Regions from separate parts of the Vogesella facilis genome, predicted to be linked through region 3. Evidence: predicted binding sites of a transcription regulator. Region 3 holds the regulator's gene; each other region holds the start of a gene.
The links. Region 3 encodes FNR, which switches genes on or off when oxygen is low (the NO sensors DNR and NnrR bind a similar motif). Its sites were predicted from a motif close to TTGATNNNNATCAA; they were not measured.

Region 1: a site for FNR is predicted at 4,600-4,613, ahead of ACFOLG_RS17195 (adenosylcobalamin-dependent ribonucleoside-diphosphate reductase). Genes of this name have one in related genera too.
Region 2: a site for FNR is predicted at 8,348-8,361, ahead of ACFOLG_RS06205 (ribonucleoside triphosphate reductase). Genes of this name have one in related genera too.

Annotation. Positions count from the first base shown of each region.
Region 1 is NZ_JBHRXN010000036.1:382,792-392,274, reverse strand. Features, by position in the region: gene ACFOLG_RS17210 (glutamine synthetase family protein) at 1-817, opposite strand, end outside; gene ACFOLG_RS17205 (hypothetical protein) at 832-993, opposite strand; gene ACFOLG_RS17200 (DUF748 domain-containing protein) at 1,184-4,474, shown strand; gene ACFOLG_RS17195 (adenosylcobalamin-dependent ribonucleoside-diphosphate reductase) at 4,678-7,557, shown strand; gene ACFOLG_RS17190 (HD domain-containing protein) at 8,011-8,616, opposite strand; gene ACFOLG_RS17185 (vir-repressed protein) at 8,851-9,081, opposite strand.
Region 2 is NZ_JBHRXN010000011.1:163,268-172,750, reverse strand. Features, by position in the region: gene ACFOLG_RS06255 (ATP-binding protein) at 1-82, opposite strand, end outside; gene ACFOLG_RS06250 (response regulator) at 82-741, opposite strand; gene ACFOLG_RS06245 (cytochrome b/b6 domain-containing protein) at 750-1,295, opposite strand; gene ACFOLG_RS06240 (PepSY domain-containing protein) at 1,408-1,674, opposite strand; gene ACFOLG_RS06235 (phosphatase PAP2 family protein) at 1,770-2,480, opposite strand; gene ACFOLG_RS06230 (phosphoethanolamine transferase) at 2,603-4,225, opposite strand; gene ACFOLG_RS06225 (UDP-2,3-diacylglucosamine diphosphatase) at 4,440-5,282, shown strand; gene ACFOLG_RS06220 (glycosyltransferase family 4 protein) at 5,270-6,337, shown strand; gene ACFOLG_RS06215 (DMT family transporter) at 6,552-7,454, opposite strand; gene ACFOLG_RS06210 (helix-turn-helix domain-containing protein) at 7,537-8,103, shown strand; gene ACFOLG_RS06205 (ribonucleoside triphosphate reductase) at 8,418-9,483, shown strand, end outside.
Region 3 is NZ_JBHRXN010000001.1:123,935-133,417, forward strand. Features, by position in the region: gene hscA (Fe-S protein assembly chaperone HscA) at 1-1,714, shown strand, start outside; gene fdx (ISC system 2Fe-2S type ferredoxin) at 1,757-2,098, shown strand; gene iscX (Fe-S cluster assembly protein IscX) at 2,110-2,304, shown strand; gene ACFOLG_RS00650 (glutathione S-transferase family protein) at 2,437-3,072, shown strand; gene udk (uridine kinase) at 3,180-3,794, shown strand; gene ACFOLG_RS00660 (hypothetical protein) at 4,034-4,291, shown strand; gene hmpA (NO-inducible flavohemoprotein) at 4,548-5,786, shown strand; gene ACFOLG_RS00670 (Rrf2 family transcriptional regulator) at 5,843-6,292, shown strand; gene hemN (oxygen-independent coproporphyrinogen III oxidase) at 6,373-7,779, opposite strand; gene fnr (fumarate/nitrate reduction transcriptional regulator Fnr) at 7,891-8,637, shown strand; gene ACFOLG_RS00685 (flavodoxin family protein) at 8,693-9,148, opposite strand; gene ACFOLG_RS00690 (DUF1853 family protein) at 9,153-9,483, opposite strand, start outside.

The sequences.
Region 1 (9,483 bases), on a different contig from region 3:
GGCTGAAGATATTGCGGCCGTCGGCATCCACCACGCTCTGGTGGATGTGCATGGCGCTGCCCGGCTGGCCCTGCATCGGCTTGGCCATGAAGGTGGCGTACATATTGTTGCGGATCGCCACCTCGCGCACGGTGCGCTTGAACAGGAACACCTGGTCGGCCAGCGCCAGCGGGTCGCCGTGGTCGAGATTGATCTCCATCTGCGCGGTGCCCATCTCGTGGATCAGCGTATCCAGCTGCAGGCCCTGTGCCTGGCACCAGTCGTACATCACATCGAAGATGTCGTCGTATTCGTTGACGGCGTCGATGCTGAAACTCTGCATCCCGGCCTCGGTGCGGCGGGTGCGGCCAACCGGCGGGCGCAGCGGGATGTCTTCGTCGGGTTCCACCTGTACCAGGTAGAACTCCATTTCCGGCGCCACGATGGCGGACAGGCCTTCCTGTTCATACAGCTTGAGGATGCGCTTGAGCACATTGCGCGGCGCCAGGGCGGCGTCGCTGCCGTCGAAATTGACGCAGTCGTGGATGATCTGGGCGGTGGGTTCCTTCGCCCACGGTACTGGGCGCACGGTGGCGGCATCCGGAATCAGGCGCATGTCCGGGTCGGCCACCGAGGTGAAATCCTGCTCCGGGAAATCGCCGGTCACGGTCATGCTGAGCACGGCTTCCGGCAGGCGCAGGCCTTCGGCGGGGTTGTACTTGTGGCGCGGCACGATCTTGCCGCGGGCCAGCCCGGTCATGTCTGGGATCAGGCACTCTACTTCGGTGATGTGGTTGTCATCCAGCCATTGCTGGATCGCTTGCGCATTATGGGTCATGAGTTGGCTCGGAATCAGGTATGGGCGCCGGAGCTGGTGCAGCGGCGTTCGTGGTTCAGCAGTGTCTTGCGGCGCTGCGCCAGGGTGAGGAAAGCCAGCGTGGCGCACAGGCGCTGGTCGCTGGGGTGGCGGGGCAGGGGCTGGCGTTGGTAACCGAACCCGTACAGATCAATCAAAATGCGTGTCCTTTCGCGGTATAGAATGAAAGATGAAAATTATCGCTGCTGATCAATGTTTAAAATCATCATCAGGCGAGCGTCATGCTAAAAGCAGCAAGCGCCCGGCGGCAACTGTGCCGCGCGTCTGCCGTGGGCGGTTGTGGAAGAAAGACGACAACCATGTCCCGTGCTACAGGACTGTTTAATTATGAATGAAGAGAATTCGCCGGAGAGCACACCCGCCGGCCACGGTGCTGCCCGTCGCTGGGGCAAACGCCTGGGCTGGGCCGGCGGCGGCATTGCCCTGCTGATGGCCGGGCTGTGGGCCGGCGTGCCCAAGGCGGTGGATTACGCCGCCGACAACTGGGCACAAAAGGTTGGCCGCAAGCTGACGCTGGGCAAGGTGGAGTTCGCGCCGTGGGCGCTGCGGCTTACCGTGCACGACGTGGCGCTGCGCGACCGCGACGGCAGCAGCCTGTTCAGCGCCGCGCGGCTGAACGTGGACGCCGAGGCGCTGCCGCTGCTGATCGGCCGCTTCCAGTTCGACGACATCACGCTGGACGTGCCGCAAGTGTGGGCGAGCCGCAACCGGCAGGGTGAGTGGAACTGGACGCGGCTGCTGCGCGATGCCACCGCCGGCGCCGAGCCGCAGAGCAAGGAGAAGTCCGAGCCGGCCAAGCTGCTGATCCGCATGCTGGCGCTGAACAAGGGCCGCGTGCACCTGCAGGACGCGCTGGCCGGCGATGTGCAGCGCCAGGTGCTGCCGCTGGATTTCCGGCTGCAGAACCTGTCCACGCTGCCGCAGAACAATGGCCGTTACCAGCTGGCGGCGGAGCTGGACGACGGCACCCGCCTGGCCTGGCAGGGCAGCCTGCTGCTGCAGCCGCTGCAATCCGACGGCGTGCTGCAGGTGGATGGCCTGACGCTGAAGGGGCTGTGGCCGTATGTGCAGCCGTATCTCAAGTTGGCCGCACCCGAGGGCAAGCTGGCGCTGAAGCTGCCGTATCACTTCGACCTCGCCGGCGTGTCGGCCAGCGTGTGGTCGCGCGGCTTCAGCGCGCGGCTGGACGGCCTGGCAGCAGCGGCGCCGCACACCGGCAGCCCGTTCAAGCTGGCCAGCCTGACAGTGAGCGACGGCCAGTTCGCGCTGATCGGCAAGCAAGTGCAGCTGGGCAAGGTGACGTTGTCCGGCGGTGAGTTCGCCACCGTGCTGGATGACAAGCAGCAGCCGGACTGGTTGGCCGCATTGCCGCCGGCAGCGCCCGCGCAACCTGCGCCCCAGCCGGTTGCCAACGCCGCCGAGCCGGGCTGGCAACTGAGCCTGGCGCAGCTGCGGCTGGAGAACTGGCAGCTTAAGGCGGTGCATCAGGGTTTTATCAGCCCGCTGGCAGCCAGCCTCAAGCTGGACAGCCTGCAGGCCGGCATCAAGCTCGATGCCAAGGGCGCGCTGAAAGTGGGCGGCGCCACGCTGGCGCTGTCGCAGCTGGCGCTAGCCAGCGGCGGCAACGCGCCGTTCGCCCAGCTGGGCGGGCTACAGCTAGCCAGCAGCGAGCTGGATCTGGCGGCGCGGCGCATCACCCCGGGCGATATCAGCCTGCAGGGGCTGCAGCTGGCGGCCCGCCGCGACAAGGCCGGCAAACTGGACATCGTCGAGGCGTTGCGCCAGCGCGGCGGCCAGAATGACACGGCGGCCGCACCCACCCAGCCGGCGGCGCCGGCCTGGCAGCTGCGCTACCCGAGCGTGACGCTGGCCGGCGGCAACGTCAGCTGGCAGGACGCCACCACTGCCACGCCGGTGGCACTGCAGCTGGCAGAGCTCAATGCCAAGGCCAGCGGCGACCCGCAGCAGGGCTGGGCGCTGCAATTGGGCGCCGCGCTGGGCAAGGGCAAGCTGCAGCTGGATGCCACGCTTGCGGCCAACCTGCAGGACATCAAGGGCCAGCTGCAATCCAGCGGCCTGCCACTGCAGGGCGTGGCGCCGTACGCGCTGGACAGCACCGTGCTGCGCTTTGGCGGCGGCGAGCTGTCCACCGCGCTGGGCTTCGCCGTCAACGGTGGCCGCTGGCAGGCGGACGGCAAGGCGCAAGTGGACAAGCTGGCGCTGTTCGAGCCGGGGCGGCGCGAGCCGCTGCTGGGCTGGCAGCAGCTAGCGGTGAGCGGTATCAAGGCGCAGCCGCAGCGGGTGAGCATTGCCGACGTGCGGCTGGTGGCGCCGCAGTTGCGCTTTATTCTGGATGAAAAGCGGGTGCCCAACTTCGCGCACCTGATGAAGCCGCAGCCGGCCGCGGCCAAGCCGGCGGCCAGCGCCAAGACGACGGCGGCCAGCGCCGCGCCGGTGGTGGACGTGCGTGCCATCCGCGTGCGCAATGCGCGCATGGACTTTGCCGACCTGGGGCTGCAGCCCAGCTTCGGCACCCGCATCCACTCGCTGTCCGGTACCGTGCTGGGCCTGTCCAGCAAGCCGGGCCGCCGCGGCACGGTGACGCTGGACGGCCGCGTCGACCAGTTCGGCGACGTGCGCATCCGTGGCGCGCTGTCGCCGTTCGAAGTGACCCGCGACCTGGACATGACGCTGAACTTCCGCAATATCCCGCTGGGCAGCCTCAACCCGTACTCGATGACCTTCGCCGGCTGGCAGATCACCGACGGCCGGCTCACCACCGAGCTGCGCTACCTGCTGAAAGACCGCCAGCTCAACGGCGACAACCGCGTGGTGATCGACCACATCCAGCTGGGCGACGAGGTGGCCAATTACGACGGTACCCGCCTGCCGCTGCGGCTGGCGGTGGCGCTGCTGGAAGACAGCGACGGCCGCATCGACCTGGCACTGCCGGTGGCCGGCAGCCTGGATCAGCCGGAGTTCTCCTACGGCCACCTGGTGTGGCAGGCGCTGCGCAACATCCTGGTGAAGGTGGTGACCGCGCCGTTCCGCGCGCTGTTCGGTGGCGAGGGCTTCGACGAGATTTATGCCGATGCCGGCGACGACCGCATCCCGCCGCCGGAACGCGAGAAGCTGGGCAAGCTGGCCGAGCTGATGCTGAAGCGGCCCAAGCTGGCGCTGGCCATCGGCGGTGGCTACGACGCCGAGCAGGACAGCCGCGAGCTGGCGCGCTACCGCGTGGACAGCGACATCCTGAAGCGCGCCGCCTACCAGCTGCAGCCGGACGAGCCGCTGCCGCTGCCGGACATGGGCGACCCGGCGATCCGCAAGGCGGTGGGCGATGTCTACGCCGCGCAGATCGGCCGCTTCGCCTGGCTGAAACGGGTGGCCAGCGAGAAGGATACCGCCGAGCGGGCGCAAGCGATGCGCCAGGAGCTGCTGGCGGCGCAGAAGGTGGACCAGGCGGCGCTGAGCGCGCTGGCCACGGCACGCGGCGAGGCGGCACGCAAGCTGCTGCTGGCGGCACAGCCGGCGCTGGCAGACCGCGTCAGCGTGCTGGAGCCGGACAAGGTGAAAGCCGACAAGGACGGCGTGCCGCTGCTGATCAAGCTCAAGTAAACAAGACAGTGCACCATGCGGCCAGGCTGGATGACAGCCTGGCCGCAGTCGTTTGGCATCGCGCGTTGCCGGCTGTTGCAGCGCTGCCGCACAAGGTTGGCCGCAAGCTGTCCGCCGGGACAGCTTTGATGGCTATCAAGGTCATGAGCCGCTATATCTAGTTAGATTCCATTTTTTCTGACACCACATATAGCGGGGACGGCATGAACCGGGATAACAGCGTCGTGTTTGCGGAACAGGATATTTCGCGCGAAGTACTGCTGGAAAAATACGCCAAGAACGGCGAACAGTCGGTAAGCGAAGTGCGCCTGCGCGTGGCCCAGGCACTGGCCGCGCTGGAGCAGGAGCCGCAGCGCTTCGCCCCGCTGTTCTACGAGGCGCTGGACGGCGGCTTCATCCCCGGTGGCCGCATCAACTCCGCCGCCGGCACCGACCTCAAGGCCACGCTGATCAACTGCTTCGTGCAGCCGGTGGGCGATGCGGTGTCCGAGGCCGAGAATGGCAAGGTCGGCATCTACGAGGCGCTGCTGCAGTCGGCCGAGACCATGCGCCGCGGCGGCGGCGTCGGCTACAACTTCAGCCGCATCCGCCCCAAGGGCGCGCGGGTGAAGGGCACCAACAGCCGCGCCTCCGGCCCGGTGTCGTATATGCGCGTGTTCGACCGCAGCTGCGAGACGGTGGAATCCGCCGGCGCGCGCCGCGGCGCGCAGATGGGGGTGCTGGATGTCAGCCACCCGGACATCGAAGCCTTCATCCACGCCAAGGACCAGGGCGACCTGGCCAACTTTAACATCTCGGTGGGGGTGTCCGACGCCTTCATGCAGGCGGTGGATGCCGACGGCGACTGGGAGCTGACCCATGCGGTGGCGCCGGCGTCCGACGCCTTCCCCGGCAGCTACCAGCGTGACGACGGGCTGTGGGTGTACCGCAAGCTGCGCGCCCGCGAGCTGTGGCAGCAGATCATGCACTGCACCTATGACCACGCCGAGCCGGGCGTGCTGTTCATGAGCAAGATTAACGCCGACAACAACCTGTCCTACTGCGAGGTGATCGAGTCCACCAACCCCTGTGGCGAACAGCCGCTGCCGGACTACGGCTGCTGCGACCTGGGCTCCATCAACCTGTGCAAATTTGTGCGCCAGCCGTTCGGCGAGGCGCCGAGCTTCGACTACAAGGCGTTCGAGAAGGTGGTGCGCACCTCGGTGCGCATGCTGGACAACGTGCTGGACCTCACCGTGTGGCCGCTGCAGGAGCAGCTGCGCGAGGCGCAGAACAAGCGCCGCGTCGGCCTCGGCTTCACCGGCCTGGGCGATGCGCTGATCATGCTCAAGGTGCGCTACGACAGCGAGGAAGGCCGCAGGTTGGCCGCCAGCATCTCTGAGCACATGCGCGATGCCGCCTACGATGCCTCGGTGGATCTGGCCATCGAGAAGGGCGCCTTCCCGCTGTTCGACGCCGACAAGTACCTGGCCGCGCCGCACTGCGCCAGCCGCCTGCCGGACAAGCTCAAGGCGCGCATCAAGAAGCACGGCATCCGCAACTCGCACCTGCTGTCCATCGCGCCTACCGGCACCATTTCGCTGGCCTTCGCCGACAATGCCTCCAACGGCATCGAGCCGCCGTTCAGCTGGTACTACACCCGCAAGAAGCGCATGGCGGACGGCACGCAGCAGGAATACCTGGTGGAAGACCACGCCTACCGCGTGTACCGCATGCAGGGCGGCGATACCAATGCGCTGCCGGACTACTTCGTCAGCGCGCTGCAGATGAGCGCGCTGGACCACATGCGCATGGTGGCGGCGGTGGCGCCCTATGTGGATACCGCCATCTCCAAGACCGTGAACGTGCCGGGCGATTACCCGTTCGCCGACTTTGAAAGCCTGTACCTGGAGGCCTGGCGTGCCGGGCTGAAGGGCATCACCACCTACCGCCCCAACAGCGTGCTGGGCTCGGTGCTGTCGGTGGAGCCGACGCCTGCGGCCAACCCGGCGCCCAGCCAGCAGCTGCCGCAGGACCTGGGCAATCAGAACGACCCGGACCGCCGCATCACGCTGAACACCGCACCAAGCCCGGCGCTGGCCAGCCTGAAGTGGCCGCACCGCCCCAAGCTCAAACACGGCAACCCGTCGTGGACCTTCATGGTGGAAGGCGAGGAGGGCGACTTCGCGGTGATGGTGGGCCATATCGAAGGCCAGCAACCGGGCGAGGCGCCGCTGCCGTTCGAATGCTGGGTCAACGGCGATGTGCCGCGTGGCCTGGGGGCGATTGCCAAGACGCTGTCGATGGACATGCGCTGCCGCGACCGCGCCTGGCTGGCCGCCAAGCTGGACGCGCTGGCGGCTACCCGCGGCGACCGCCACTACCGCGCCGAGCTGGGCGACGGCCCGGTAGGCAGTAGCGCCGCCGCCGCCGCGCTGGGGCGGGTGGTGAAATACCGTGTCGAGCAGCTGGGCGCACTAACGTTGGCCGCAAGCGATGCCACCCCGGTGATGGACGCGCTGTTCGCGCGCAAGGAGCCGAAATCCGGCCCCGACGGCACCATCAGCTGGTCGGTGGATGTGGTCAACCCGCAGACCGGTGACGATTTCGTGCTGTTCGTGAAGGAACTGGTACTGCCCACCGGCCAGCGCCGGCCGTACTCGCTGTGGCTGGCCGGCCACTACCCGCGCGAGCTGGACGGGCTGTGCAAGATGCTCAGCCTCGACATGCGGGTGATCGACCCGGCGTGGATCGGCATGAAGCTGCGCAAGCTGTTGAGCTATGCCGAGCCGCAGGCCGACTTCTTCGCCCGCACCCCGGGCAGCGACAAGTCGCAGAGCTGGCCGTCCACCGAAGCCTACCTGGCGCGGCTGGTGATCCATCGCTACGCCATGCTGGGCATCCTCAGCGAGGACGGGGTGCCGGTGGAGGAAATGGGGGTGATGGTGCCGGAGCAGGGCGACCTGTTCGAAAGCGCGGTGGTGAGCGTGGCGCCGGCGCAAATGGCCGGCAAGGCCTGCCCGGAATGCGGCAACCGCGCGCTGATCAAGAAGGACGGCTGCGAGTTCTGCACCGCCTGCGGCCACGTGGGGGCGTGCGGTTAGCGCGGCGGGGAAACGACGGCAACAGCTTGAGCCGTGACGCCAATGGCGACGCAGCGCCTGCGGCAAGCAAACGGCCTCCCAATCGGGAGGCCGTTTGCATGTCTGGCAGTTGCTGGTCGCTGGCGGAGCGGCGCTGCGGCGGCGCTGCGGCCTCGGCGGACGTTCACCGTTGTCCGGGGCTGCGGCCGTGCACGGCCAGACAGCGGGCGCGCAGTACCTTGCCACGCGCGCTGGCATTGCGTCCGGACGCGTGCTGTCGACACCACTGAGCCGTCAGGCTTGGGGAAACAACGTCTGCACCGCGCAGCTCGCGTGCGTTGAGGCAGGGCCCGCTGCCTGGCAAAGCAATGCTGCCAAGCGCCATGCCCGCCATGCTCTGAATCGACGCCGGGAGCGTAGGCGAATACGCACGCCGGGCAGCGCCTGTGCCGTAGCTGGCACAGCCGCGGCCATTCATTGCTTGTGCTGGCTGCCGGCCGTTTGCCCGGCAAAGTGCCGGATTACCCATTGTTCGCACACGGCCCACAATTGCGGTGCTCCGCGTTTGATCACCGGGCCATATCGGGAGACAACCTGTGCCAGCGAAACATTGTTTTCCGTCCAGGTGCCGCCACCGGTGAAGACATTGATGAGCAGCGGTTGCAGGCGGTCGAGCGCCTTGGCGAACTTCGCGTCTTCGCTCTCGGCACGTTCGAATTCCTGCCATAAGGCAAGCAGCTCGCTGCCTTGCTGCGGCGGCAGCAAGCCAAACAGTCGCACTGCCGCTGCGGCTTCCTGCTTGGCCTGCACGTCGCTGGAAAACCCGGCATGGAGAGGGAAGTCGCCAACGTCGATCTCGACAATGTCGTGCAGTAACAGCATCTGGATGACACGGTTGCTGTTCACGGGGGCAGCGGCGTAGTCATGCAGCAGCAAGGCATACAGTGCCAGATGCCAGGAATGCTCGGCCGAGTTTTCCTTCCGGCTTTGGTCCAGCAGTGGCGACTGCCGCACCACGCTCTTCAGACGGTCGATTTCTCTGAGAAAATTTAACTGCTGTTCCAGTGCTGTCGGCGGCATGCGATTCCCGCGGCAAAAAGTGGCGTAACCGGATTATAGCGAACCGAGCGACGCGGGCCTGCTGGGGGGCGATGAGCTGGCCGAGGGTTGACGGCAACTATGGCCGGGAGAAAGCACCAGGCCCTTGCGCATAGCGCAAGGGCCTGATCATGTCGCCGGCATGGCGGGTGGAGAGGCGCAGCGGCGAGGTTGTGTGTCTGAACGGCGGGCGGCCGCGGCCCGGGGGGCTGCAGCTTAGCAGCGGCCTTTCATTGCCTGGCCCGGAGGGCAGAAGCCGCCACGATAGTAGCCGCGGTCGTCATCGTCGTCGTCGTAGCGGTCATGGTAGTGGCCAGAGCCGTATACCGGCACCACCACGCGCGCAGGCTCCAGCACGATGGGGGAGCGCACGTGCACGCGGGCCGGCTGCACTACGCAGGCAGACAGGCTGCCGGCGGCGATCAGGGCGAATAACAGGGTTTTCATGGTGTTCTCCGTTATGGCTGGGCTACCCCCGTGGCGGGGGTAGCCGGAAATTGGTGCCTGGCGGCCGGCGATGGCGGCGGTGGGCCCCGCTCTTGGAGAGGAGGGTGGCGGCAGCAAGGGTGCCGCTTGTTGCGACCATGGCTGGCAGGAGTGGCCTGCCGGGCAGGCTCGGCACGCGGCCGGTGGCGCAGGCACTCCGAGCATAAGCCAAGCTGGCAGCCAGCCCTAGTGGAAAGCTGCTAACAATTATTAAGGTTGTATTCCGTTGATGACGGCCCCGATAAGAAGCCGGGCGGCGGCCTGCCCGCTACTTGCCGGTTAAGGCGGGGCCAGGCTGGCGCTGGGCGCGCGCCGTGGCGGTTTCGTTGCTGCGATGCTGGCCAGGCGGCGGCTGCCGGCGTG
Region 2 (9,483 bases), on a different contig from region 3:
CCATCAGCGTGCTGGTCAGCAGCCACAGCGGGGTGACCACGATCAGCAGGCCGCGGATCAGCTGGCCGCGCAGGCTGTGCATCAGGCATCCCCCAGGGTGTAGCCCAGGCCGCGGCGGGTCTTGATGAAGTCGGCGCCCAGCTTCTTGCGCAGGTGGTGGATGTGCACTTCCACCGCGTTGCTTTCCACCTCGTGCGCCCAGTCGTACAGTTTTTCCTCGATCTCGGCGCGGCTGAGCACGCGGTTGCGGTTGCCCAGCAGCACTTCCAGCACCGCCAGCTCGCGCGCCGACAGCGCCACCGGCACGCCGTCCAGCGTGGCCTGGCGCGCCGCCGGGTCCAGGCTGACGCGGCCGTGGCTCAGCAGCGGCGCGCTGCTGCCGCCGCGGCGGCGCAGCAGCGCGCGCAGCCGTGCGGCCAACTCGCCGAGCGCAAACGGCTTCACCAGATAGTCGTCGGCGCCGCCGTCCAGGCCGCGGATGCGGTCGGTGACGCCGTCGCGGGCGGTGAGCAGCAGCACCGGCTCCTGCTGGCCGGCGCGGCGCCAGGCGGCCAGCACTTCCAGCCCGTCCATGCCGGGCAGGCCCAGGTCCAGCACCACCGCGTCGTAGGGCGCGGCACGGATGCCGGCCAGCGCCAGCTTGCCGTCGCGCAGCCAGTCGCAGCTGAAGCCCAGCGCCTGCAGGCCGGCCTGCAGCCCGTCCCCAATCAGGGGGTCATCCTCGACGATCAATACCCGCATGCGTGTTCCTAATGCCATTCCTTGATACCGGTAATCATGGCACGAACCAGATTCACCCGCTCGACGCGGCTCATCACGATGGCCGCCAGCGCGTGCAGCCCGGCGGCGGCCAGCAGGGTGTTGGCCAGTGCCTCGTGCAGCTCTTCCAGCCAGTCTTCGCCAAAGTAGGCATCGGTGCCCATCAGGTAGCCGCTTACCCCCAGTGCCAGCACCAGGCCCATCAGCGCCAGCATCATCAGCGCGCCCAGCGGGTTGTGGCCTGCGGTTTGCGGGTGCCGGCCGTCCTTCACCGCATCCAGGTGCGCTTTCAGCCGTGCCGGGGTGGGGAAGAAGCTGGCGAAGCGCGCATGGCGGCTGCCGACGAAGCCCCAGACGATGCGCGCCAGCACCAGGCCAGTGGCGAGGTAGCCGGCCCAGCGGTGCGGCGGATCGCCCTCCTCCAGCAGCAGCAGGTTGGCCGCCACGCAGCTCAGCAGCGTCCAGTGGAACAGGCGCACGAATGGATCCCACACTTTTTCGCGGCGGATGCCGGCTTGATCGGGCATGGTGCTCATGGCAGAGCCTCCGGTAAACGCCGCCAGCGCTGGCACGCGGTGGCGGCCAGGCCATCTGGCGACAGCGGCAAATGAAAAAAGCCGGGCAGCTGCCCGGCCGTGGCGGCGACGCTCAGCTCTCGATGTCGCTCTTCACCGGCTTGCCGGATACCGGGTCGAAGTAGATTTCCACTTTCTTGCCGTCCTTGTTCTTGCCGTAGATTTCGTAGCAGTTGCCGGACACCTTGAACTTCTTGATCTGGTAGCCCTGGCCTGCCAGCTGCTTCTTGAAGTCGGCTTCTTTCTGCCATTTGTCTTTCGGCTGGGCCGGGCACTGGGCGGAGGCAAACGCGCTGGAGGCAACAACGGCCAGCAGACTGACGGCGAGTAGCTTTTTCATACGGTGGTTCTCCTTGGAGGGGCGATGTTTACCTGCACGCCTGCAGGCACCCTGGCATTTAATGCCACTGGCCTTAACCACGGCTTAGCGCTGGCTTAATCCAGGCTTAGCCGCGGCAGGCGCGTAGCCAGGCGCTGGCGCCACGGCTGCCACAGCAGGTCGTGGCCGGCGAACAGCAGGCAGCAGGCCAGCCACACCAGCCAGCCGCTCCACAGGTTGTGCGACAGGAAATGCGCGCCGCGCGCCATCTGCCCCAGCCCCATCAGCATGCCGGCCGCACCGCCCAGCCAGAACAGCCGCCGCGCCAAGGTTGGCCGCAGCGGCCGCTGCCAGAAGCCCAGCGCCAGCAGCGAGAAGCCGGCGGAGGCATGGCCGCCTGGGAAGCAGCGCCCGGGGCCGGCATCCAGCGGCACCGCGGCGAACAGGCCAAAGCGGCTGGCATGGCCGCCGAAGGCCTGCAGATCCCACGGGCAGGAGTGCGCGCTTTTCTGCTTCAGCCACGACACCAGCGCGGTGGCCAGCAGCATCACCGCCACCGCCAGCAGTTGCCGGTAGTCGCGCCGGCGCCAGCCCTGGACGCCCAGCAGCACGCCGGCCGCCACGATCAGGTATTTGGCCAGCTGGTGGTTGAGCAGGTCCAGCCAGTGCGCGTTCTGCAGCGGGAAATGGCCGCTGGCCGGGTCGAAGAACAGCTGCTGCAGGCGCAGATCCAGCGCCGGGAAGCGCTCCAGCCACCACAACAACAGCAAACTTCCCAGCAGCCACAGCAGCTGGCGACGGTAAAAATCGGCGGGGGAGGCAGGCATGCCAGGCTCCGGCAAGTGGGGATCAGCCTGGCAGTGTGCCGGCGGCGGATTAGCGCAAACTTAACGGCGGCCAGGCATAAAAAAAGCGCCGCCAGACGGCGGCGCCCTGTGGCCGGTGCGGCTCAGTGCTGGCGGCAGGCGGCGTACATGTCCAGCGGTTGCTCGTACAGCGCGGTGTGCACGTCCATCAGCCCCAGCACGCTGTGGAACAGGTTGTCCTGGCTGTAGCGCTGGCGGCTGGCCTGCTGCAGGCATTGCGGCTGCATGTTGGCCGCAGACAGCCATTGCGGCGAGAACCACGCCAGCATCGGGATGTGCTTCTGCGCATCCGGCGCCACGATGTAGGGCGTGGCGTGCAGGTACATATTGTTCTCGCCCAGCGATTCGCCGTGGTCGGACAGGTAGAACATGCTGCCGGCGATGTCCTGCCGCTGCTGCAGGCGCTTGATCACCTGCGCCAGGAAGTAATCGGTGTAGCGGATGGTGTTGTCGAAGCCGTTGATGATGTCCTGGCGGCTGCACTTCTGCAGCTCGCTGCTGCGGCATTCCGGCTGGAACGCCGCAAACTGCTGCGGGTAGCGTTTGTAGTAGGCCGGGCCGTGACTGCCCTTCTGGTGCAGCACGATCACCGCGTCCTGCTGCAGGCCCTTGAGCTTGCCATCCAGCGCGTCCAGCAGGATGTCGTCGAAGCATTCCTCGCTATTGCAGAACTTGGGGTCCTTGGCGCCGAACAGCAGCTGCGTCGGCACGCGGTTGCACACTTCCTTGCAGCCGGAGTTGTTGTCCAGCCAGCTCACCGCCAGCCCGCTGCGCTTGAGGATGTCCAGCAGGTTCTCGCGGTGCTTGGCCTCGTCGGCATCGAACTTGTCGCGCGGCAGCGCCGAGAACATGCACGGCACCGACACCGCGGTCTCGGTGCCGCACGACCAGGCATCCGGGTAGTTGACCAGCCCCGGCACCTTGGCCAGTTCCGGGTTGGTCGGCCGCGGGTAGCCGTTGAGCGAGAAGTGGTCGGCGCGCGCGGTCTCGCCCACCACCAGCACCAGCACCCGCGGCTTGCTGCCTTGCGGCCAACCTTGGCCGCGCTTGGCGTCCAGCCCGATCTGCTGCAAGGGCTGCGCCTTGGCGTTCACCCGCTTGAAGTAGGAGCTGGTGGCCTGCAGGTAGTTGGTGGGGGTAATGGCGAAGCGCAGTTCGCGGTTGTTGCGGAACAGCGAGGCAAAATCCTGATAGCCGGCCATCGCCACGCCGAACAGCACGCCGGCGGTGATCAGCAGCGCCAGCACGCGGCTGCCGACCTCGCGCAGCGCCGGGCGGAAGCTCAGCGGCGCCTGCCACAGCCACAGGCTGGGCAGCCCGCCCAGCAGCAGCACGGTGAGTACCATCTTCAGCGTGATCAGGTCGCGCACTTCAGCGCCGTCGGTCTGCATGGCGTTGCGCACCATATTGGTGTCGATCAGCACGCCGTACTGGCTCATGAAGTAGCTGACCGCCGCGGTGGTGACGAACAGCACCGTCAGCAGCGGCCGGCCGATGCGCGGCCACACCAACAGCAGCAGCAGCAGGTTGATGAAGGCGGTGACCAGCACGAAGGACAGGCCCAGCATTTTCACCGCGTGGCCATCCAGCGGGCCGACGATATGCAGCATGCGTTGCCAGAATGGCAGGTTGAACAGCAGCACGAACAGCAGCGCGGCGCCCAGCGCCAGCCATTCCGCCCGCGCGGGACGTAGCAGTTTTTTCATCGGTGCACTCAAAAATGAACTCGGACGGCAGGCACGCAGCCTGCCCGGCGTGCGCATTGCAACAGGCCAGCATTAAGCCAGGCTTAGCGGCGCAGGCTAGCGCAGCGCAAGTTGCCGCAGCGTATCGCTTTGTCACCGATCCGTCACCGCCAGCTCACGGTGTTGTCATGCAACGGCAGCACTATCGTGCGCATCTGCCCTGCGGAGATGCACCATGAGCCACTGTTACCGCACCATCTGGCTGTCCGATGTCCACCTGGGCACCAGCGGCTGCCAGGCCGCCTTCCTGCTGGATTTTCTCAAGCACCACGAGTCGGACACCCTGTACCTGGTGGGCGACATCATCGACGGCTGGCAGCTGAAGAAATCCTGGTACTGGAAGCAGGCGCACAACGACGTGGTGCAGAAGGTGCTGCGCAAGGCGCGCAAGGGCACCCGGGTGGTGTACGTGCCAGGCAACCACGATGAGGCGGCGCGGCAGTACGCCGGGCTGGACTTCGGCGGCATCGCCATCCGCGCCGAGGCCGAGCACCGCACCGCCGACGGCAAGCGGCTGCTGATCATCCACGGCGACGAGTTCGACGGCGTGATCCAGCACGTGAAGTGGCTGGCCTATGTCGGCGACAGCCTGTACACGCTGATACTCGGCCTCAACCGCCACTACAACTGGTTACGCCACAAGCTGGGGCGGCCGTACTGGTCGCTGTCGCAATACCTGAAGCACAAGGTGAAAAACGCGGTGAACTTCATCAGCGACTTCGAGCACATCCTGGCCGCCGAGGCACGCCGCCGCGGCTTCGACGGCGTGATCTGCGGCCACATCCACAAGCCGGAAGTGAAGGACATCGACGGCATCGTGTACGGCAACTGCGGCGACTGGGTGGAAAGCCTGTCGGCGCTGGTGGAGCACCACGACGGCCGGCTGGAGGTGGTGTACTGGACGCAGCTGGCGGCGCAAGGCGCCGACAGCGCGCCGCTGCCGGCCGCCTTTCCCGCCGCGCCGGAAGCGCTGGCGCCGCAGGCAGCCCAGCAGGAGACCGCCACATGCGCATCATGATCGTGACTGACGCCTGGCTGCCGCAGGTCAACGGCGTGGTGCGCAGCCTGCTGGAAACCGTGCGCGAGCTGCGTGCGCTGGGGCACGAGGTGGCGCTGCTCACTCCGCTGGGCGGCGAGCACGACGCCGGCGACGGCTTTCGCACCCTGCCCTTGCCCAGCTACCCGGACATCCGCATCGCGCTGTTCCCCTACCGCCAGGCGGCGGCAAGGTTGGCCGCCTTCGCGCCGCACGCGGTGCACATCGCCACCGAAGGCCCGCTGGGCTGGGCGGCGCGGCGCTGGTGCCTGCGCCGCGGCCAGCCGTTCAGCACCGCCTACCACACCCGCTTCCCGGAATACGTCGCCGCGCGCATCCGCCTGCCGCTGGCCATCAGCTACGCCTTCATGCGCCGCTTCCACGCCCCGGCCGCCGCGGTGATGGCACCCACCCCCAGCATCGTGCGCGCGCTGCGCCAGCGTGGTTTCAACAATGTGGTGCTGTGGGGGCGCGGCGTGGACACCGCGCTGTTCAGCCCCGGCGAGCGCGAACGGCTGGAGACCGCACCGCCGCGCTTCGTCTACATCGGCCGCGTGGCGGTGGAAAAGAATATCGAAGCCTTCCTGCAGCTGGACTTGCCCGGCAGCAAGTGGGTGGTGGGCGAAGGCCCGCAGCTGGAAGAGCTGCGCCAGCGCTACCCGGCGGTGCACTTCGCCGGCGTGTTCCCGCAGCACGAGCTGGCGCGCTTCTACCGCGCCGCCGACGTGTTCGTGTTCCCCAGCCGCACCGACACCTTCGGCCTGGTGCTGCTGGAGGCGATGGCCTGCGGCACGCCGGTGGCCGCCTACCCGGTGGCCGGCCCGCTGGACGTGGTGGGCGACAGCGGCGGCGGCGTGCTGCACGACGACTTGCGCAGCGCCTGCCTGCAGGCGCTGGCGCTGGACCGCGCCCAGGTGCGCCAGGTGGCGGAGCGCTTCTCCTGGGCGGCGGCGACGCGGCAGTTCGAGGCCCATCTGCACCCACGCCCGCTGGGCGAACAGGAAGGCATGGCCTTCACCGCCGGCGGCGGGCGCTGAGCGCGACGCAAATAACGATGCGGCCAACCTTGTCTGCCAAGGTTGGCCGCATCGTTTTGCCGCGTAAGCATGTGTCCACGCTCGCGCGCGCCCAGGCGAAAGCGGCCGGGCAAGCGGCGTTTATCCAGCGGTAAACCTGCCGGCGGCAGCCGTTTTCAACGCCATCTCGCCGCATTGCAACAAGTCGCAACCGATGGCGAACAGGCGCAAAGGATCAGGCCGGCGCATGCGTCGCCTTGCGTGCGCCCAGCTGGCTCAGCAGCACGCTGGCGACGATCAGCGCGGCGCCGCCGACCTTGCCGGCCGTCATCGCCTCGCCGGCCAGCCAGCCGATCAGCCCGCCCCACACCGGCTCCATCGCGTAGATGATGGTGGCGCGGGTGGCCGGCACCGTCTGCTGCGCCCAGTTCATCACGATCTGGATCAGCGCAGTGGCGGCGCCCAGCACCAGCACGCAGGCCAGCAGCAGCGGCTGCCACTGCGGCAGCGCCTCGCCCGCCAGCGGCGCGCTGGCCAGCGACAGCAGCGCCACCGTGCTCAGCTGCACCAGCGCCATGCGCCGCGCGTTGCAGCCGACGGCAAAGCGGCTGATCAGGCAGATTTCCAGCGCGATGGTGGCGGTGGCGGCGATGGTCAGCCACTCGCCCAAGCCCAGCTGAATACTCAGGCCATCCACCCCGGCCAACAGCAGCAGGCCGGCAAACGCCAGCGCCACGCCGCCCCAGGCCGCCAGGCCCGGGCGCTGGCGGAACAGCGCCCATTGCAGCAGCGGCACCAGCGGCACGTACAGGCCGGTGAGAAACGCCGAGGTGCTGCTGGCGATGTGGTCCAGCCCCAGCGTCTGCAGGTTGTAACTGAAGTACAGCACCGCGCCGATGCTGACGCCGCCCAGCACTTCGGCGCGGTTGAGGCCGGCCAGCTGGCGGCGGCACAGCAGCAGCGCCAGTGCGGCGGCCACGGCGAAGCGCATGCCGACGAAGGCGAAGGCGCCGCTCCATTGCAGTGCGGTCTGCACCGCGAGGAAGGTGCCGCCCCAGATCAGGGTAATGCCGACCAGCGACAGGTCTGGCAGCCAGGAACGGTGCGGGGCGGGGGCGGTAACGCTGAGAGTGGACATGGCAGTGGCTCGGGTGTAGGGTGATGGCTCGATTTGTGCACTATATTGCACAACCCGCCAACTGAGCAATATATTGCACCGAATGAGCGCACACCCTCCCCTGCAAGTCTTCAGCCACGTCGCCCACAACCTGCGCGCCGCGCGCCAGCGCAGCGGCCTGAGCCAGGAAAAACTGGCCGCCAGCGCCGAGGTCAGCCGCCGCATGCTGGTGAGCATCGAAGCCGGCGCCAGCAATGTCAGCATCGCCACCCTGGACCGGCTGGCCAGCGCGCTGGGGCTGACCTTTTCCGAGCTGGTGCGCGCCCCCGGCAGCGAGGCGCCGGTGCGGGTGTGGCAGGGCGACAGCAGCGACAGCCACGCCACCTTGCTGCACAGCGTGGCGCTGGCCGGCGCCACGCTGGAGCTGTGGCAATGGCAGCTGGCACCCGGCGACAGCTACCAGGCGACGCCGGACCCGCTGGGCTGCGGCGAGATCGTCGAGGTGCACAGCGGCACGCTGCAGCTGAGCCACGCCGCGCAGCAGCACACGCTGCAGGCCGGCGACACCGCCGGCTACGGCACCGAGCACGGCTACCGCTACCACAATCCGGGCGACAGCCTGCTGCGCTTCCAGCGCAGCATCGTGATGCCGGCGCCCGCCAGCCGCTAGCACACCTCAGCAGCGCTGCCGATCTGGGCGCCGCCCCGGCCCCCGCAACGCCACCCCGGCGCGCGCTCAACCTTGCCACGCCAGCGCCGGCACACCCCCTGGCGCATGGCCCCGGCCAGCGCCGTGCTGGCCGCCGATACGGCACCAGCGCCAGCCGCCCGCCGCTGCCAACCCCACTCGCCACACGGCCCAAGCACGCTATCCAGCGCACCGCCCGCATCATGCCAGCAGTATTTTCAGAGCCTTGATGCACATCAATCACTACCACATGCTGCGTCCATACAATGCTTCAAACACAAGATATTGGAGCAAACATGGACGCACGCCCCAGCCGCCAGGTTGACGCCGTCAGCAGCATCAACGAGTACCTGTCCCGTGCCGACTGGCGGGTGCAGGCCAATGCCAACCAGGGCTACAGCCTGGGCGGCATGATCCTCAACATCGCCGGCAAGCTCACCGCCGAGTACTGGCTGGGCGAGGTGTTCCCGGTCGCAGCCGCCACGGCGCACCGCCACGGCGACCTGCACATCCACGACCTGGACATGCTGTCCGGCTACTGCGCCGGCTGGTCGCTGCGCACCCTGCTGCAGCTGGGTTTTGCCGGCGTCGGCGGCAAGGTGGAATCGGCGCCGCCGCGCCACCTGTCCAGCGCCTGCGGCCAGATCGTCAACTTCCTCGGCACGCTGCAGAACGAATGGGCCGGCGCGCAGGCGTTCAGCTCCTTCGACACCTACCTGGCGCCGTTCGTGAAAAAGGACGCACTGAGCTACGCGCAGGTGAAGCAGGCGATCCAGGAGCTGATCTACAACCTGAACGTGCCCAGCCGCTGGGGCACGCAGACGCCGTTCACCAACCTCACCTTCGACTGGGTGTGCCCGGAAGACCTGCGCGAGCAGATTCCGGTGCTGGGTGGCGAGGAGATGCCGTTCCGCTACGGCGACTGCGCCCCCGAGATGGCGCTGATCAACCGCGCCTACATCGAGGTGATGCTGGCCGGCGACGCCTGCGGCCGCGCCTTCACCTTCCCGATTCCCACCTACAACATCACCAAGGATTTCGACTGGTACGGCGACAACACCGAGCTGCTGTTCGCGATGACCGCCAAGTACGGCCTGCCCTACTTCCAGAACTTCGTGAACTCCGAGCTGGAGCCGCACATGGTGCGCAGCATGTGCTGCCGCCTGCAGCTGGACCTGCGCGAGCTGATGAAGCGCGGCAACGGCCTGTTCGGCAGCGCCGAGCAGACCGGCTCGGTGGGGGTGGTCACCGTCAACTGCGCGCGCCTGGGCTATCGCTTTGCCGGCGACGAAGCCGCGCTGCTGGCCGAAACCGACCGCCTGCTCGACCTGGGCCGCGAGGTGCTGGAAGCGCGCCGCAGCA
Region 3 (9,483 bases):
CCGCACCCTGCTGCCGTCGGTGGTGCGCTACGCGCCGGACGGCAGCGTGGTGGTGGGCTACGCGGCGCAGGCCGAACAGAGCCGCGATGCGGCCAACACCGTGGTGTCGGTGAAACGCTTCATGGGCCGCGGCCTGGCCGACATCCATGACGTTGGCCGCAGCGCCTACCGCTTCGTCGACGCGCCGGGCATGGTGCAGCTGGTGACCCGCGCCGGCCACAAGAGCCCGGTGGAAGTGTCCGCCGACATCCTGCGCACGCTGAAGAGCCGTGCCGAAGCCAGCCTCGGCGGCGATCTGGTGGGCGCGGTGATCACCGTGCCGGCCTACTTCGACGACGCCCAGCGCCAGGCCACCAAGGACGCCGCGCGCCTGGCCGGCCTCAACGTGCTGCGCCTGTTGAACGAGCCCACCGCCGCCGCCATCGCCTACGGCCTGGACAACGGCGCCGAGGGCACCTACGTGGTGTACGACCTCGGCGGCGGCACTTTCGACGTGTCGGTGCTGGCGCTGTCGCGCGGCGTGTTCGAAGTGCTGGCCACCAGCGGCGACTCCTCGCTCGGCGGCGACGACTTCGACCACCGCATCTACTGCTGGATTCTGGAACAGGCCGGCCTGCACGGTCTGACCGCGCAGGACACCCGCCTGCTGCTGACCCGCGCGCGTGAAGCCAAGGAGGCGCTGAGCGAGCACGCCAGCACCCGCATCACCGCCGTGCTGGCCGACGGCCAGACCATCGACCTGGAGCTGGCGCAGGCCGCCTTCCACGACATCAGCAAGACCCTGCTGGACAAGACCCTGCTGCCGGTGCGCAAGGCGCTGCGCGACGCCAAGATCACCGTTGACGACGTCAAGGGCGTGGTGATGGTGGGCGGCGCCACCCGCATGCCGCAGGTGCAGAAAGCCGTCGGCGACTTCTTCGGCCGCCCGCCGCTGACCAACCTCGACCCGGACAAGGTGGTGGCGCTGGGCGCCGCCATCCAGGCCGACGTGCTGGCTGGCAACAAGGGCGGCGACGACTGGCTGCTGCTGGACGTGATTCCGCTGTCGCTGGGCATCGAGACCATGGGCGGGCTGGCGGAGAAGATCATCCCGCGCAACAGCACCATTCCGGTGGCGCGCGCGCAGGAATTCACCACCTTCAAGGATGGCCAGACCGCGATGTCCATCCACGTGCTGCAGGGCGAGCGCGAGCTGGTGGCCGACTGCCGCAGCCTGGCCAAGTTCGTGCTGCGCGGCATCCCGCCGATGGTGGCCGGCGCCGCGCGCATCCGCGTCACCTTCCAGGTGGACGCCGACGGCCTGCTGTCGGTAACCGCGCGCGAGCTGACCTCCGGTGTGGAGGCCAGCATCGAGGTGAAGCCGTCCTACGGCCTGTCCGACGACGAGATCAGCCGCATGCTCACTGAATCGCTGAGCCATGTGCAGGAAGACATCAACGCCCGCAAGCTGCGCGAGGCGATCGTGGATGCCGAGAGCCTGATCGCCGCCATCCACGCCGCGCTGGAAGTGGACGGCGACCTGCTGGAGGCCGAGGAACGCGCCGAGCTGGATGGCGCGCTGGCCGGCCTGCACACCGCCATCGCCACCCAGGTGACGCGCGACGTCAACGCCGCCACCCAGCGCCTGAACCAGATTAGCGAGCCGTTTGCCGCCCGCCGCATGGACCGCAACATCCAGCGCGCGCTCAAGGGCAAGAACATCGGCGCCCTGTAACCATTGAGACGGCCGCCTGCGGCCAACCCGGAGAACTACCCCATGCCGCGTATCATCGTGCTGCCCAATACCGACCTGTGCCCGGACGGCGCCGTGCTCGACGACGTCGCCACCGGCACCAGCATCTGCGAGGCGCTGCTGGCCCACGACATCGAGATCGAGCACGCCTGCGAAATGTCCTGTGCCTGCACCACCTGCCATGTCATCGTGCGCGAAGGCTTCAACTCGCTGCCGCCGTCCGACGACTTGGAAGACGACATGCTGGACAAGGCCTGGGGGCTGGAGGCGCAATCGCGCCTGTCCTGCCAGGCCATCGTCACCGATCACGACCTGGTGGTGGAGATTCCGCGCTACACCATCAACCACGCCCGCGAACATCACTGAGGAGCCCGGCCATGAAGTGGAGCGACATCAACGACATCGCCATCGAGCTGTGCGACGCGCACCCGGACATCGACCCGAAAACCGTGCGCTTCGTCGACCTTCACAACTGGGTGGTGGACCTGCCCGGCTTTGACGACGACCACAAGCGCGGCGGCGAAAAAGTGCTGGAAGCGATCCAGCAGGCCTGGATCGACGAGGCGGAATAAGCCGCCAACGTTGGCCGCATGCCGTTCCCCACGCCCTGCCCCGCGCAGGGCGTTTGCGTTGCCGGCCCGCGGCGCGGCCGGCTTTGCTATGCTGGAGCATTCCAGATTCCACCAGCACCTTCGGAGGCCGTCATGCTGACCCTGGTCATCGGCAACAAGAATTTCTCGTCATGGTCGCTGCGGCCGTGGCTGCTGCTCAAGCACATCGGCGAGCCGTTCCGCGAGCAGCACATCCGCCTGTACATGCCGGACAGCCAGCAGCACCTGCTGGCGGCCAACCCGGCCGGCAAGGTGCCGGTGCTGTACCACGACAACCTGCGCGTGCACGATTCGCTGGCGATCTGCGAATACCTGAACGAGCTGTTCCCCGCCTCGAAGCTGTGGCCGGACGACCCGGCCGACCGCGCCGAGGCGCGCGCGGTCAGCGCCGAGATGCACAGCGGCTTTCTGGCGCTGCGCGGCGAGCTGCCGTTCAACGTCACGCTGCGTACCCGCCACGAGCCGTCGGCGGAGGCCGCCGCCGACATCCGCCGCATCTGCGACATCTGGCAGGGCCTGCGCCAGCGCCACGTGGATGGAGGGCCGTGGCTGTTCGGCCGCTTCAGCATCGCCGATGCCATGTTCGCGCCGGTGGCCTGCCGCTTCGTCAGCTACGGTATCGAGCTGCCGCCGCTGGCCGCCGCCTATGCCGACCACCTGCTGGCCGATGCCGCGCTGCTGGAGTGGTTCGACGCCGCGGAAACCGAACAGGCCGCTACGCTAGCGTGAGCGCGGCGTCACGCGGCCGGCGCCGCAGCCTGGCCATTTGGCCGCCACGGTAGTCGGATGCACGCCAAGTCATTAGAATGGCGGGCTTTTTTGTTGGGGCAACAGACATGAGCACACCGTTCATCATCGGCATCGCTGGCGGCAGCGGCAGCGGCAAGAGCACGGTCACCCACAAGGTGCTGGAGGCGATCGGGCCGGAGATGGCAGCCGTGATCGTGCAGGACTACTACTACCGCGACCAGAGCCACCTGTCGTTCGAACAGCGCCTCGGTACCAACTACGACCACCCGCACGCCTTCGACTGGCCGCTGCTGATCGAGCACATCGACGACCTGCGCAACGGCCTGGCCATCGACATGCCGGTGTACGACTTCGCGCGCCACAACCGCGCCGAGGAGACCGTGCGCATCCAGCCGGCGCCGGTGATTGTGATCGAGGGGCTGTTCCCGCTGTACGACGCCGCGCTACGCGACATGATGTCGCTGAAGATCTTCGTCGATACCGACGCCGACGTGCGTTTCATCCGCCGCCTGAAGCGCGACATCGCCGAGCGCGGCCGCACCACCGACAACGTGATCGAGCAATACCTGGCCACGGTGCGGCCGATGCACAACCAGTTCATCGAGCCGACCAAGCGCTTTGCCGACGTGATCCTGCCGCACGGCGCCAACGAGCCGGCGGTGGACATCATCACCACCAAGGTCACCAGCCTGATCGGCTAGCAAGCGGCTGATTTCTTGCAACTTTCCGGCGGCCGCCCTATCCAACCCGCCATCTTGCCGCCAGGCCCAAGTTTGGCCACGACGAGTGTTGCCAGCACCCGGACACCCGGCGCTAAAACCGCAAGGCGGCCGCCGCCGTGCACCGCCGGGCTTGGCCGCGGCCACCAACGCGTTACCCTGCAGCTGTGCGGCCAAGCCACCGCGTGGCCGCCGGCTTATTCACCACCACAGGAGCAACCATGTTCACCCTGAAACCGCGCAACCCGTTTGCGCACGCGCCGCAGCTGAAGAAGGGCGGCGCCCACCAGCGCAGCGCCTCCAGTGCCCGCTTTGGCAACAAACAGGCATTGCTGGCCGAGCTGGACGACTGGTATGAGGAATACCGGGACGCCCCCGCCACCGAACACATCACGGAGGCGGACGGTAGCGACAAACCGGGCTGCGGCCCGGTTTTTTTGCGCCCGCCCCCGCTCGGCGACCACCACGCCCGGCACTAAGCGAGCCGCCGCGCCCCTGCACCGGCCACCCGCCGTGACAGCCACCCAGCCCCCCCGGCCTCTCCGTCCTTCACCAGTCTCCCCGACCCGCCCTACTCCCCGTTACACCATCTCGCCACCGCCGCCGTGACAGCCCCAATTCAAACATGTACAATTGGCACATATTTAATTTGCCGTTGCCAGCGGCCCTGCCATGCATCAGCGGCTGGGAAGCGGCGAGCCCGACACGGGCACTGGCGCTTTTAAAAATGTATAAATTACACATCTAAAGGATGCACACATGCTGGATGCCGCTACCCGCCAACTGGTCAAAGCCACCGCCCCGGTACTGAAAGAGCACGGCGTTACCCTCACCCGCCATTTCTACGCCCGCATGTTCCAGCACAACCCGGAGCTGAAGCAGATCTTCAACCAGGGCCACCAGCAGGCCGGCAGCCAGCAGCAGGCGCTGGCGATGGCGGTGGCCGCCTACGCCGAGCACATCGACAACCCGTCGGTACTGGCGCCGGTACTGGCGCTGGTGGCCAACAAGCACGCCAGCCTGGGCATCCGCGCCGAGCACTACCCGATTGTCGGCGGCCACCTGCTGGCCTCGATCCGCGAGGTACTGGGCGAGGCCGCCAGCGATGAACTGATCGCCGCCTGGGCCGCCGCCTACGGCCAGCTGGCCGACATCCTGATCGCCGAGGAAGCCAAGCTGTACCAGCAGGCCGCGGGCCAGCGCGGCGGCTGGAGCGGCTGGCGCGGCTTCAAGGTTGGCCGCAAGGTGGTGGAGAGCGAAGAGATCACCTCCTTCTACCTGCAGCCGGCCGATGGCGGCCCGCTGCCGCAGTACCGCCCGGGGCAGTACCTGTCGGTACGCCTGCTGGTGCCGCAGCTGGGCATGGTGCAGCCGCGGCAGTACAGCCTGTCGTCGGCGCCCGGTGGCAGTGCGCTGCGCATCTCGGTGAAACGTGAAGCCGGCGACAACAGCCCGGCCGGCATGGTGTCCAACCAGCTGCATTACGCGGTGAACGAGGGCGACCATCTGGACGTGGCGCCGCCGATGGGCGATTTCTTCCTGCACGAGGAGCGCAGCGGCCCGGTGGTGCTGCTCAGCGCCGGCGTCGGCACCACGCCGCTGCTGGCGATGCTGGAACAGCTGCTGCAGCACAACAGCCCGCGCAGCATCCGCTACCTGCACGCCTGCCGCCACGGCGGCGTGCACGCCTTCCGCCAGCAGTTGGCCAACTGGACGCGCGAATACCCGCAACTGCAAAGCCAGGTCTGGTACGAGCAGCCGCGTGCCGAAGACGTCGCCGGCCGCGACTACCAGCATGTTGGCCGCATCGAGCTGGCGGCGGTGGCGGCCAGCGCCATCCTGCCGGATGCCGACTACTACCTGTGCGGGCCGCTGCCGTTCATGCAGCAGCAGCAGGCCGCGCTGCTGGCGCTGGGGGTGGACGCCGCGCGCATCCACGCCGAGGCCTTCGGCACCGGCGGCACCGGGCTGTAATTGAGGCCGGCGCCCAGCAAGCGTATGCTCTGGGCTTTGCTCCCGACGCCGCCGCCATGCAACTGACGCACTTTACCGACCTGGGCCTGCGGGTACTGATGTACCTGAGCTACCCGCAGCGCGAGACCCCGGTCACCATCAGCGAGATTGCCGAACGCTTTGGCGTGTCGCGCAATCACCTGGTCAAGGTGGTGCATTTCATGGCGCAGCACGACTGGCTGGCCACCAGCCGCGGCAAGGGCGGCGGGCTGGCGCTGTCTCGCCCCGCCGCGCACTACCGGCTGGGCGAGGTGATCCGCTCGCTGGAAGACATCGGCGACCTGATCGACTGTGCCGAGCCGCCGTGCTTCCTGCGTGGCCGCTGCCAGCTGAAAGGCGTGCTGGACGAGGCGCTGGGCGCCTTCTTCGCGGTGCTGGACCGCTACACCCTGGCCGATGTGGTGGCCACCCCCACCGGCGAGGCCATCGCCGTGCTGCACCTGATGGGCGTGCCCAGCCGCAGCTAGGCATCCGCCAAGGTTGGCCGCAAACAAAAAGCCCGGCTATGCCGGGCTTTGTTGCGTCTGCCGCCGCGCTGTCGCCGGCCTCAGATGGTCTTGGAGTAGCGCGCGCGGGTTTCGCGCTCGCGCAGGTGGCGGTCGAACACCATGGCGATGTTGCGGATCAGGAAGCGGCCCTTAGGCGCCACCATCAGGAAGTCGCCGTCGAAGGTCAGCAGCCCCATGTGCTGGAACTCGCGGATCAGCGGCAGCTCGTCGGCGAAGTAATTGGCGAAGTTGATGGCGAAGGTTTCCTCGATCGCCTCCACCGACAGCGAGAAGCGGCACATCAGCGACTGGATCACGCTACGACGCAGGATGTCGTCCTGGGTCAGCGTCATGCCGCGCAGCACCGGCAGGTGGCCGGCATCCAGCGCCGCGTAGTAGGCGTCGATATCCTTCTCGTTCTGCGAATAACAGGGACCGACCTTGCCGATCGACGACACCCCCAGGCCGATCATGTCGCAGTCGGCGTGGGTGGAGTAGCCCTGGAAGTTGCGCTGCAAGCGGCCCTGCTGCAGCGCGCGGGTCAGCTCGTCGTCCGGCTTGGCGAAGTGGTCCATGCCGATGAACACATAGCCGGCGTCGGCCAGCTGCTGCACCGAATTCTGCAGGATGTCCAGCTTGTGCGCGGCACTGGGCAGGTCAGCCTCGTTGATGCGTCGCTGCGGCATGAACACGCTGGGGAGGTGCGCGTAGTTGTACAGCGCGATGCGGTCCGGGTTCATCGCCACCACCTTGTCCACCGTGCGGCGCACCGAGTCGGCGTTCTGCAGCGGCAGGCCGTAGATCAGGTCGACGCTCACCGACTTGAAGCCGGCCTCGCGCGCGGCGCTGATCACGGTGAGGGTCTCCTCCTCGCTCTGGATACGGTTCACCGCCTGCTGTACCGCCGGGTCGAAGTCCTGGATGCCCACGCTCATGCGGTTAAAGCCCAGCCGGCCCAGGTGCAGCACGGTGTCGCGGCCAACCTTGCGCGGGTCGATCTCGATGGAAAACTCGCCATCCGGCAGCAGCTCGAAATGCTGGTTGATGGCAGCCATCACCCGGCTGAGCTGCTCGTCGGACAGGAAGGTCGGCGTGCCGCCGCCAAAATGCAGCTGGATCACCTTCTCGCGGTAGCCGAGGCGGCCGGCCACCAGGGCGATTTCTTTTTCCAGGTAGTCCAAGTATTGGTCGGCGCGGCTCTTGTCCTTGGTGATGATCTTGTTGCAGCCGCAGTAGTAGCAGATGGTGTTACAGAACGGCACGTGCACATACAGCGAGATCGGCCGATGGCTGGCACCGATGGCATGCTGCTGCAGCCAGTGTTCGTAATCCTTGACCCCAAAGCCGCCGTGAAAGCGGTCGGCAGTGGGGTAGGAAGTGTAGCGCGGGCCGGAACCTTCCAGTTTTTCGATCAGCTCGCGATCGAAAACACATTGGGTCGGCATAAAGGGGGCGGTGGGTGTCATAATTTTCTGGCTTGGAAAACTGGTGGTGGGCTGGTAAATTTGCGCTAATTGACACTTGCCACGCTTTGACGCGTGTCAAGCAAGCCTCTAGCCTTGCGAAAACCGGAACCCATGACCGAGCAAACCCCCTCCCTGCACACACTGAAAGTGTCGTGCTCCAACTGTAGTTTGCGCGAACTCTGCTTGCCAGTCGGCCTGAACCGGGAAGAAATGGCCCAGCTCGATGCGGTGATCCGCCAGAGCCGCCGCCTGAAGCGTGGCGAATACCTGTTCCGCTCCGGCGAAGGCTTCCGCTCGCTGTACGCGGTGCGTACCGGCTTCTTCAAGACCTGCGTTTCCAGCCAGGACGGCCGCGAGCAGGTGACCGGCTTCCAGATGTCCGGCGAGCTGATGGGACTGGACGGCATCTCCGCCAGCCAGCACGGCTGCGACGCCATCGCGCTGGAAGACAGCGAGGTGTGCGAGCTGCCGTTCAACCGCATGGAAACCCTGGGCCGCGACATCCCCAGCCTGCAGCACCATTTCTTCCGCCTGATGAGCCGCGAGATCGTGCGCGACCAGTCGGTGATGCTGCTGCTGGGTAATATGAAGGCGGAGGAGCGGCTGGCCGCCTTCCTGCTCAACCTGTCGCAACGGCTGGCCGCGCGCGGCTTTGCCGCCAACGATTTCATCCTGCGCATGAGCCGCGAGGAAATCGGCAGCTTCCTCGGCCTGAAACTGGAAACCGTCAGCCGTACGCTGTCCAAGTTCCAGCAGCAAAGCTGGCTGAAGGTGGACCACAAGCATATCCAGATGCTGCAGCCGGAAGAGCTGAAGGCGCTGGTGGCCGGCTGCTCGCAAGCCAACAGCCTGCGCTAAGCCAGCTCCACCACCACGCCCCGCCCTGCGGGGCGTTTTGCATGCCAGTCCGGTGCTAGATGGCGCCGATCGACAGCGCCGCCGCCAGCGTGGCGCCCAGTTCCGCCGCGGCGGCCAACGCCGCCTCCGTCACCTCGCCCTTTACCAGCAGCGGCGGCAGCGCCTCGTGCAGCGGGTAGCCGCTGGCGATGCGGCGGATGGCAGTCAGCGCGCCCTGGCCGTCGTTGCCGGCGCTGATGATCAGCGCGTACGGCAGACCCGCCACCTTGCCCTGCGCCGGGTAGAAGGTGCGGTCGAGAAAATCCTTCAGCGCGCCGGCCATGTAGCCGAAATTCTCCGGCGTGGCCAGCACCAGCGCGTGGCAGGCCAGCAGCTCGTCGATGCCGGCCTGCAGTGCCGGCAGCACCCGCACCGCCACATTGTCCTCGCCGCCGGCGGCGCCCGCCGCGGCCATCACCAGTGCCCGGGTATGGCCGCTCTGGCTGGCGTAGACGAACAGCAGGGTCTTCATGGGGCTACGATGCAGCCAGCTTGCGTTGCAGCTCGGCCAGCATGCCGGGCCGCGGCCAGTCGTCGCGCACCACGAAGCCGCGCGCGATCTCATGCCAGTCGCCGTCGGCCGCCGGCACCAGCTCGGCCACCAGCCGCGCGCCGTCGGCCACCGCCAGCTCGGCCTGCAGCTGCGCCAGGCTCAGCACCGACTCGACGGCAGCGCGCGCCGGCGCCAGCCAGCTCAGCCGCGGCAGGATCAGCCAGCGGCTGTCGGCGGCATGCTGCGGCCAACATTCGGACAGCCGCCGCCACCAGCCGCAGCAGGCATCCGGGTTGCAAGGAAATTGCGGCCGC